3 regions of the Kitasatospora sp. NPDC101108 genome follow, and region 1 is predicted to be linked to each of the others. Evidence: predicted binding sites of a transcription regulator. Region 1 holds the regulator's gene; each other region holds the start of a gene.
The links. Region 1 encodes HspR, which represses chaperone genes until heat shock. Its sites were predicted from a motif close to TTGAGNNNNNNNNNCTCAA; they were not measured.
Positions count from the first base shown of each region.

Region 2: the regulator HspR is predicted to act here: its motif matches at 1,817-1,835, upstream of dnaK (molecular chaperone DnaK).
Region 3: the regulator HspR is predicted to act here: its motif matches at 1,656-1,674, upstream of lon (endopeptidase La).

Region 1 is NZ_JBVJLM010000008.1:20,486-23,760, forward strand. It holds gene dnaJ (molecular chaperone DnaJ) at 1-1,122, shown strand, start outside; gene ACZ6Z8_RS18940 (heat shock protein transcriptional repressor HspR) at 1,163-1,672, shown strand; gene ACZ6Z8_RS18945 (hypothetical protein) at 1,863-2,852, shown strand.
Region 2 is NZ_JBVJLM010000001.1:693,720-696,994, reverse strand. It holds gene dnaK (molecular chaperone DnaK) at 1-1,756, opposite strand, end outside; gene ACZ6Z8_RS03090 (Hsp20/alpha crystallin family protein) at 1,905-2,339, opposite strand; gene ACZ6Z8_RS03085 (hypothetical protein) at 2,600-2,968, shown strand; gene ACZ6Z8_RS03080 (heavy metal translocating P-type ATPase) at 3,055-3,275, opposite strand, start outside.
Region 3 is NZ_JBVJLM010000003.1:86,288-89,562, forward strand. It holds gene lon (endopeptidase La) at 1-1,633, opposite strand, end outside; gene ACZ6Z8_RS08740 (rhomboid-like protein) at 1,799-2,614, opposite strand; gene ACZ6Z8_RS08745 (response regulator transcription factor) at 3,180-3,275, shown strand, end outside.

The DNA.
Region 1 (3,275 bases):
TACAAGGTCCTCGGCGTGCCCAAGGACGCCACCGCCACCGAGATCAAGAAGACCTACCGGAAGCTGGCGCGCGAGTTCCACCCCGACGCCAACAAGGGTGACGCCAAGGCCGAGGAGCGCTTCAAGGACATCTCCGAGGCGTACGACGTCCTCTCCGACGACAAGCGCCGCAAGGAGTACGACGAGGCCCGCAGCCTCTTCGCCAACGGCGGCTTCCGCACCGGCGGCCCCGGCACCGGCAGCTACAGCTTCGACTTCGGCGACCTCTTCAGCGGCAGCCAGGGCGGCAGCGGCGGTGGCGGGCTCGGCGACGTCTTCGGCGGCCTCTTCAGCCGCGGCGGCGCCCGGCAGGCCCAGCCCCGGCGCGGCGCGGACGTCGAGACCGAGGTGACGCTCTCCTTCGAGGAGGCGGTGGACGGCGCCACCGTTCCCCTGCGGATGACCAGCCAGGCCCCCTGCCGCCACTGCAACGGCACCGGCGCCAAGTCCGGCACCACCCCGCGGGTCTGCCCGACCTGTGTCGGCTCCGGCACCGTCAGCCGCGGCCAGGGCGCCTTCGCGCTCTCCGAGCCCTGCAAGGACTGCCGCGGCCGGGGCATGATCGTCGACGACCCGTGCCCCGACTGCCACGGCAGCGGCCGGGCCAGCTCGGCCCGCACCATGCAGGTCCGCATCCCCGCCGGCGTCCAGGCCGACCAGCGGATCCGGCTCAAGGGCAAGGGCGCCCAGGGCGAACGCGGCGGCCAGCCCGGCGACCTCTACGTCACCGTGCACGTCGACCCCCACCCGGTCTTCGGGCGCAAGGGCGACAACCTCACCGTGACCGTCCCGGTCACCTTCCCCGAGGCGACCCTCGGCGCCACCATCGAGGTGCCCACGCTCAACGGCCCCGCCGTCAAGCTCAAGCTGCCCCCGGGCAGCGCCAACGGTCTCACCATGCGCGCCCGCGGCAAGGGCGCCACCCGCAAGGACGGCACCCGCGGCGACCTCCTCGTCACCGTCGAGGTCGTGGTGCCCCAGCACGTCACCGGCGACGCGCTGAACGCCCTGGAGCAGTACCGCGAGGCCACCGCCTCCGACGACCCGCGAGCCGCCCTCTTCCGGGCGGCGAAGGGAGCGTGACGACCAGATGTCCCCGAACCCGATGAACCCGACCAACCCGATGGACGCCGGCGGCCCGATCGGCCCCGGGCTCGGCGAGGGCCTGCCCGGCAACGGCCCCCGCCGCACCCGGCGCTCGGCCGCCCCGCCGCAGTACGTGCTCACCGAGGAAACCCCGGTGTACGTCATCTCGGTCGCCGCCGAGCTCTCCGGCCTCCACCCGCAGACCCTGCGCCAGTACGACCGCCTCGGCCTGGTCAGCCCCGACCGCACCGCCGGCCGCGGCCGCCGCTACTCCGCCCGCGACATCCAGCAACTGCGCGAGGTCCAGCGGCTCTCCCAGGACGAGGGCATCAACCTGGCCGGCATCAAGCGGATCATCGAGCTGGAGAACCAGGTCGCCGCCCTCCAGGCCCGCATCACCGAACTGGTCGACTCGCTCGAAAGCGCCGCCGCCGCCCTCCAGCAGCGCGAGGCCGCCGTCCACGCCTCCTACCGCCGCGACCTCGTCCCCTACCAGCCCCCCACGCCCCAGTCCAGCGCCCTCGTCGTCTGGCGCCCCAAGCGCTGACCCGAGGCACTGCCCACCCCCGCCAGCCGCCGGCTCCCTCCTGTTCGGGGGGTGCCGGCGGCTGGCGTGTGGTGAGAGAGTGCGGTCACATTCCCTCTCCGGAGGGCTGAGCGGATCTGGCATGCTGAAACGTCATCCAGCAGCAGCGCTGACGGGACACAGGTATCACGGTAACGGCGAGGAGTCGCGGATGAGTGAACGAGAACAGCCCCTTGCCGCTGGCTCGACCGTCCTCTCAGCAGCGGCCAGAGAGCTATATCTCACCGTCATCCGAGGAGACGGCAGTCTGCCGACCGGGCCGAATGCCGCGCAGGATGATTCCGCGCGGGAAGAGCTGGTGAGGATTGGCCTCCTCGTGCCCGACAGTGATGATCCGACCACTTTCATAGCCGCCGATCCGTCCCAGCTTTCGACAATTCTCAGTAATTCATGGCAGCGTCAAGCACTGGATCTGCTGTCCCGAGCCGTATCCCTGCCTTCGGAACTGCAGGAGCTCGCCCGGGAATTTCACGCCCCGAAGCAGCCCGGGGGCTCCATCGAGCACGTCCAGGGAAAGGCCCTCATTCGCCAGCGGGTGCAGCACTTCAGAGATTCCGGCATGGAGGAAGCCCTGGCGCTCCAGCCCGGGGGCCCTCGTCTCCCGGAGATTCTCTCGGGAATGATCGAGCAGGACCTGCAAACCCTGCGGAGCGGTACGAAGATGCGGACGATCTACCACGCCAGCACCCGCTACCACCAGCCGACCAGGGACTATGTGGCCACACTCGCCCGGGCCGGCGGCCAGTACCGAACCCTGGACGAGCCCTACACGCGGCTCCTGGTGATGGATCGACGCGTTGCCGTGATCCCCATCGTCGATGACATGAGCCTCGCGGCCTTCATATACGACCCGGCAGTCATCGACTACCTCGTCGAGGAAGTGTTCGAGCGGTGCTGGAGTCGGGCACTGGAGTTCGATGGCGCCCGTACGGTTCCACAGCAGGTGGTGTCCCGTCTGCGCCAGACGATCATTGACCAGATGCTCGAAGGGACCAATCACCGCGTCATCGCACGCCGCCTGGGCATAAGCGAGCGAACACTGGCACGGCACATAGCCGAAATGCGAGACGACTACAAAGTCGACTCGCTATTTCAGCTCGGATACGTGCTGGGCCGAAAGACGCAGGAGCCTGCCGACTGACGTCCCCGTCGGTTTCGGCCGGTCAGCGAATACTCCGCCGCCCTGGCGTGCCGTCAGGCCCTCGCCCGACCGGACTCACTGCCAGGAGAGGTCGTCCGCGACAGTCACGGCCGCCTTAACGGTGGTCACATCGTGAGAGCAAGCAGCGTTCGCGAGAGAGCAGACGCCGAGCACAGCCGTGGCAACCGCCAAGGAAATCACAACTTTACGGACAAATCGGCGCATGTCAGTCACGCCTCCACTCTCTCTCGATCGAGAATCTCCACCAGAACTGGCAAGCAGGATAACGGCTCACATAGTGCCGCACGAGAGGGAGGCTGTCACCCGCCCCCCGTCTCCGGAGTGTGCGTCATCTCCCTGCCAGGCATACAGATGACACAGGCCAACCCTGGACGTGACACTGCCCCGCGATGGACGATCAGT
Region 2 (3,275 bases), on a different contig from region 1:
CCTGCGCGCCGGGCTGCTGCGCGTAGAGGGCCTGGCCGAGTCGCTGGCCGACCTGGTTGAGGTGGTCGGCGGCCGTGCGGATCGCCGTGGTGTCCTCGCCCTTGAGCTTGTCGCGCAGCTCCGCGATCGCGCCCTCGACGTCGCCCCGCACGTCCGCGGGGATTTTGTCCTGGTTGTCGGTGAGGACCTTCTCGGTCGAGTAGGCGAGCTGTTCGGCCTGGTTACGGGTCTCGGCGGCCTCCTTGCGCCGGCGGTCCTCCTCGGCGTGCTGCTCGGCCTCGCGGACCATGCGGTCGATGTCCTGCTTGGGCAGGGACGAGCCGCCGGTGACCGTCATCTTCTGTTCCTTGCCGGTGGCGAGGTCCTTCGCGGTGACGTGCATGATGCCGTTGGCGTCGATGTCGAAGGCGACCTCGATCTGCGGCAGGCCGCGCGGGGCCGGGGCGACCGGCAGCTCGAACATGCCGAGCTTCTTGTTGTACGCGGCGATCTCGCGCTCGCCCTGGAAGACCTGCACGGTGACCGCGGGCTGGTTGTCCTCCGCGGTGGTGAAGATCTCGGACCGGCGCGTGGGGATCGTGGTGTTCCGCTCGATGAGCCTGGTCATGATGCCGCCCTTGGTCTCGATGCCGAGCGAGAGCGGGGTGACGTCCAGCAACAGGACGTCCTTGACCTCGCCGCGGAGCACGCCGGCCTGCAGGGCCGCGCCCACGGCGACGACCTCGTCCGGGTTGACGCCCTTGTGCGGCTCCTTGCCGGTCAGCTCCTTCACCAGGTCGGTGACGGCGGGCATCCGGGTGGAGCCGCCGACCAGGATCACGTGGTCGATGTCGGAGACCTTGATCCCCGCGTCCTTGACCGCCTGCTGGAACGGCTCCTTGCACCGCTGCAGCAGGTCGGCGGTGAGCTGCTGGAACTGGGCGCGGGTGAGCGTCTCCTCCAGGTGCAGCGCCCCCTCGGGCGAGGCGGTGACGTAGGGCAGGTTGATCGTCGTCTCGCTCGCCGCGGACAGTTCGATCTTCGCCTTCTCCGCCGCCTCCCGGAGCCGCTGCGCGGCCATCTTGTCCTTCGACAGGTCGATGCCGTAGCCGTTCCTGAACTGCTGGACCAGGTGGTCGACGATCCGCTGGTCCCAGTCGTCACCGCCGAGGTGGGTGTCGCCGGAGGTGGCCTTCACCTCGACCACGCCCTCGCCGATGTCCAGCAGCGAGACGTCGAAGGTCCCGCCGCCGAGGTCGAAGACCAGCACCGTCTGGTCGCTCTCCTTGTCCAGCCCGTACGCCAGCGCCGCCGCGGTCGGCTCGTTGACGATCCGCAGCACCTTGAGCCCGGCTATCTCACCGGCCTCCTTCGTCGCCGTGCGCTGCGCGTCGTTGAAGTACGCGGGCACGGTGATCACCGCGTCGGTGACCTCCTCACCGAGGTACGCCTCGGCATCGCGCTTCAGCTTCTGCAGCACCCGCGCGGAGATCTCCTGCGCGGTGTACCGCTTGCCGTCCACGTCACCCTTCTCCGGGAAGCGCCACGAGGCCTCGCCCATGTGCCGCTTCACGGAACGGGCGGTGCGGTCCACGTTGGTGACCGCCTGGCGCTTGGCGATCTCCCCGACCAGCACCTCGCCGCCCTTGCCGAACGCCACCACCGACGGCGTGGTGCGCGCTCCCTCGGCGTTGGGGATCACCGTGGGCTCGCCGGCCTCCAGTACGGACACCACCGAGTTCGTCGTTCCCAGGTCGATACCGACTGCGCGTGCCATCTCCGTCCTCCTTCCGGACGTCCCTTGCGGAGACACATGCCTTGTATCGAGGCATAAAACTTGAGTCGGCTGATGTCAAGTGTGGCCGCACCGGTCGGCATGACCGCGGGCCCGGGCGGAGCGCCCGGGCCCGCGGTCCGTGAACGCGTCAGGCCTGGATCTGCTTGCGGCCGCCGCTGTGGCTGATGGCGATCTTGCGGGGCTTGGCCTTCTCGGCGACCGGGATCTTCAGGGTCAGCACGCCCGCCTCGTAGTCGGCGCTGATCCCCTCCGGGTCGAGGGTGTCGGAGAGCATGACCTGGCGGGAGAAGACCCCGAGCGGTCGCTCGGACAGCTCCCACTTCACGCCCTCGCCGTTGTGGCGCGGACGGCGCTCGGCCTTGACGGTCAGCATGTTCCGTTCGACGTCGATGTCGATCGCCTCCGGGTCCACACCCGGCAGGTCGAAGGAGATCACGTACTCGTCGTCGGTGCGGTACGCGTCCAGCGGCATCGGGGCCGGACGCGACCAGGTGCCGGTACCTCCGAAGAACTGCTGGGTCAGCCGGTCCAGCTCGCGGAACGGGTCGGTGCGCATCAGCATCGTGAACACCTCCACTGATCGATGGGTGCCAGTGCGCTTCACCTGCATCCGTTCTAACACGTCATCCATCCGATGACAAACACTTCCGTCGCCGAATGAACGACGTGGGCGGCCGCCGGTCGCCAGGCGCGGAGCTCCCGGCCGATTGCGTCAACGCCCCGCACCGAGGTATACGGACGGAGAGGGCGGGAACCTTCGCCGCGAACATGTGCCCGCACCCACAACCGCCCGGTGGAACCGGCCGAAGAGGTGACGATGCGATGATCACGGAAATGGCGCTGGAACGCGTGGAATTCACCTGTGGCCACTGCTGGCACCAGTGGAGCGTCGACTACGACGTCCAGCAGTACCGCGACGCCGCCGGAAACACCTGGGAGTACTTCTCCCGTGACGGCAACCCCATCGACTCCCCCTACACCCCGGCCGGGGCGCTGCCCTGTCCCGCCTGCGGACGGCACTGGGTGGGCCGCCTCACCGCCCGCCGGCCGATTCCCGCCGCGCCCGGCCCCGACGGCACGCCACGCCAAGCCGTCGTTGCCGGCCACCGGCCCGAACGCCACGGCGCGCCGCTGCTCACCGCCGCCGGCCATGCTCAGCCGCACGGTGCCCGCGCATCAGGGCACGGCTGACCGGAGGTGTGAGTCCTGGCCGGCCCCGTCGGCGCCGGCCAGGACCGGGGCGGCGGCCCCGGTGAGGTGCTCTTCCTGCCGGGCCGCTACCGGCCGCCCTCGGCCCGGGCCCTGGTCCAGGCGGTCTCGCGGAGCAGACGCAGGCCGTTGAGGCCGACGATCACGGTCGAGCCCTCGTGGCCGAGGACGCCCAGTGGCAGCGGGAGGGTGGCGACCAGGTCCCAGACCACCAGCACGGAGATGAACACCGAGGCGATCGCCAGGTTCTGCACCACGAAGGAGCGGGCCCGCCGGGAGAGCGCCACCA
Region 3 (3,275 bases), on a different contig from region 1:
TGTACTCCCCGGCGAGCCGGCGCAGCGCCTCCTCGTCCACGCTGACCTGGCCGTCGCCGAGGCCGGCCTTCTCCAGCTGGCGCGGGAGCAGGTGGTCGCGGGCGATGACGACCTTCTCGTCCTCGGTGTAGCCGTCGAGCCGGACCAGCTCCATCCGGTCGAGCAGCGGCTCGGGAATGGCCTCCAGCACGTTGGCGGTGGCGAGGAAGACGACGTCGGAGAGGTCGAGCTCGACCTCCAGGTAGTGGTCCCGGAAGGTGTGGTTCTGGGCCGGGTCCAGCACCTCCAGCAGGGCGGCGGCCGGGTCGCCCCGGTAGTCGGAGCCGACCTTGTCGATCTCGTCGAGCAGGACGACCGGGTTCATCGAGCCGGCCTCCTTGATCGCCCGCACCAGGCGGCCGGGCAGCGCGCCGACGTAGGTGCGCCGGTGGCCGCGGATCTCCGCCTCGTCCCGGACGCCGCCGAGCGCGACCCGGACGAACTTGCGGCCCATGGCGCGGGCCACGCTCTCGCCGAGCGAGGTCTTGCCCACGCCGGGCGGGCCGACCAGGGCGAGCACCGCGCCGCCGCGGCGGCCGCCGACCAGACCGAGCCCCTGGTCGGCCCGGCGCTTGCGGACGGCCAGGTACTCGACGATCCGCTCCTTCACGTCGGCGAGGCCGGCGTGGTCGGCGTCGAGCACGGCGCGGGCGCCGGCGATGTCGTACGCGTCCTCGGTGCGCTCGTTCCAGGGCAGCTCCAGGACGGTGTCCAGCCAGGTACGGATCCAGGAGCCCTCGGGCGACTGGTCGGAGGAGCGCTCCAGCTTGTCGACCTCCTTGAGCGCGGCCTCCCGTACCTTCTCCGGGAGGTCGGCGGCCTCGACCCGGGCGCGGTAGTCGCCCTCCTCGTCGGCCGGGTCGCCGTTCAGCTCGGCCAGCTCCTTGCGGACGGCCTCCAGCTGGCGGCGGAGCAGGAACTCCTTCTGCTGCTTGGCCACGCCCTCCTCGACGTCCTTGCGGATGGTGTCGTTGACCTCCTCCTCGGCGAGGTGGTCGCGCAGCAGGGTGAGCGCGTACTCCAGGCGGGCGACCTGGTCGGCCTCCAGCAGCACCTTGAGCTTCTGCTCGGCGGTGGCGAAGGGCGCGTAGCCGATGTTGTCGGCGAGCTCGCCGACGCCCTCGATCTGCGCTACCCGGTCGACGATCTGCCAGGCGCCGCGCTTGCGCAGCCACTGGGTGGACAGCGCCTTGTACTCCTTGACCAGCTCGGCGGCGCGCCCGGCCACCGGCATGCCGACGGAGGACTCCCGGAACGGCGTGGTCTCCACCCAGAGGGCGGCGCCGGGGCCGGTGGTGCCGGCCCCGATCCGGACCCGGCGCACGGCGCGCACCAGGGCCGCAGGGTCCCCGTCCGCGAGCCGGCCGACCTGCTCCACCGTGGCCAGCGTGCCGACCGCCGCGTACGAGCCGTCCACCCGCGGGACCAGCAGGACCTGGGGCTTGCCGGAGCCGGCGGCCGCGGCGCGGGCGGCCTCGACGGCGGCACGCACCTCGGTGTCCTTCAGGTCCAGCGGAACGACCATGCCCGGGAGCACGACCTCGTCGTCGAGGGGCAGCACGGGCAGGGTGAGCGGTGTGGACGTCGATGCCATGATCTCTCCCCAGTCAGTGAACTTGAGTCGACCTGACTAAGGCTTCACGGGTCCCGGATGTTCCCGACACTTTGTTCGCCGCGAGCGAACACCGTGTCGCCGGAACGGCCGGGAGGAGGCGCCGTCAAAAGGACGGGGAAAGGGCGACCAAAGAGGGCCGGGGCGTCAGCGCGCGGTGGACGGGCGGGCGCCGGCCCGCACCGCCGCGGCGGCCGAGGAGGCGGCCGAGGAGGCGGCCGAGCCGACCGCCGGAGCCTGCGCCGACCGGGTGCGCGGCCGCGGCGGGCGCCGCTCGATCCGCCGCAGCCAGCGCGACAGCACCACTCCGGTGAGCACCGCCGCCGGGTGCCCCACGGCCGTGACCACGTCCCGCTCGGTGGCGATCTGCTGGGCGATCATCAGCCCGACGCCGCCCAGCGCCGGCACCCGCCCGCGCCAGGGCAGCAGCCCGGCCACCGCGCCCAGGCAGGCGAGCACGCCGTAGCTGACCCCGATGTCCAGGTGGTCCATCGCCCCGGGGGCCATCCGCCCGGTCTCCACCGCGGCGATCACCACGCCCTGGGAGAGCAGGGTGGCCGCCACGTGCCCGATCGCGAACACCGCCGCGGCCCGGCCGGTGCCGACCCTGCGCTCCAGCGGCGCCAGGGTGAAGGCGAAGGCCCACAGGTAGGGCATCCACACCTCGCCGGCCACCCAGAACCCGCTGAGCACAAGGGCCCGCAGCGGGTGCTGGAGCAGGTTGTGGCCGTCCGAACTGGAGGCCTCCTGCAAACGCTGGACGAGTTCCGGATCGGCGAGCCCGGCGAAGGTCGTGGTGGCCCCCACCGCGGCGAGATATCCGAGGGTGAAGGGAGTGCGCCGGGGTGTCGGCACGCGTTCCAGCAGCCATTCGAAGACGCCGGTGCGCAGGCCGTGCCGGAGCATTCCGTACGGCACCCCCGCGGGCGCGCTCCGGACGGCCTCCCGCCGCAGTCCCGCCATGCCGCCTCCGCTCCACGCCCGCCGACACCGGTGCTCGCAGCTGCCCAACGTACCGGCGGGTGCGCCGGTTTCCGCCCGGCGGGGCGTTGTCGTGACCACGGTACGTCGAGGTTCTGAGAGGTACCTGAGAAAAGCCCGTGAAGACCGTCGACGCGGGGAGCCGCCGGATTCCCGGCATTGGTCCAGACCTTCTTCCCATTAACGCGTCAGTAGGGCCTCTGACCGGCCACTTGGTGTCAACTGGACTGCATACGTACCGTTACGCACAGAAAATTCGCCGGGTAAGGTATCGGCCCGTGCCCACTCAAGCGGTGGGCCCACGGGCGGCCGGACAGCCGGCCCACGGGCCGGAAACGTCCGGTCCACCTGCCGGAAAGCATCCGCTGTCCGTACGCTGCGGAGTGCGTGGGAGAAGTGGACGGGAGACCATCCGTCCGCACCGAATCTCCCGGGCGCGCGACGGGACGGCGGACCCGGCACAGTCCACGACGGAACAAGACTACGAGCGGAGCCCCGCCATCCCCACAGGTGGCCGGCCCGCAGCCCTGGGGGCGGTGGCGTGACCGTGACAGAAATTCAGCAGGACAACCCCAACACCGGTGCCACGGTGAGCAGTCAGCGCAGAGTGCTGGTGGTGGAGGACGAACCCACGATCGCCGAG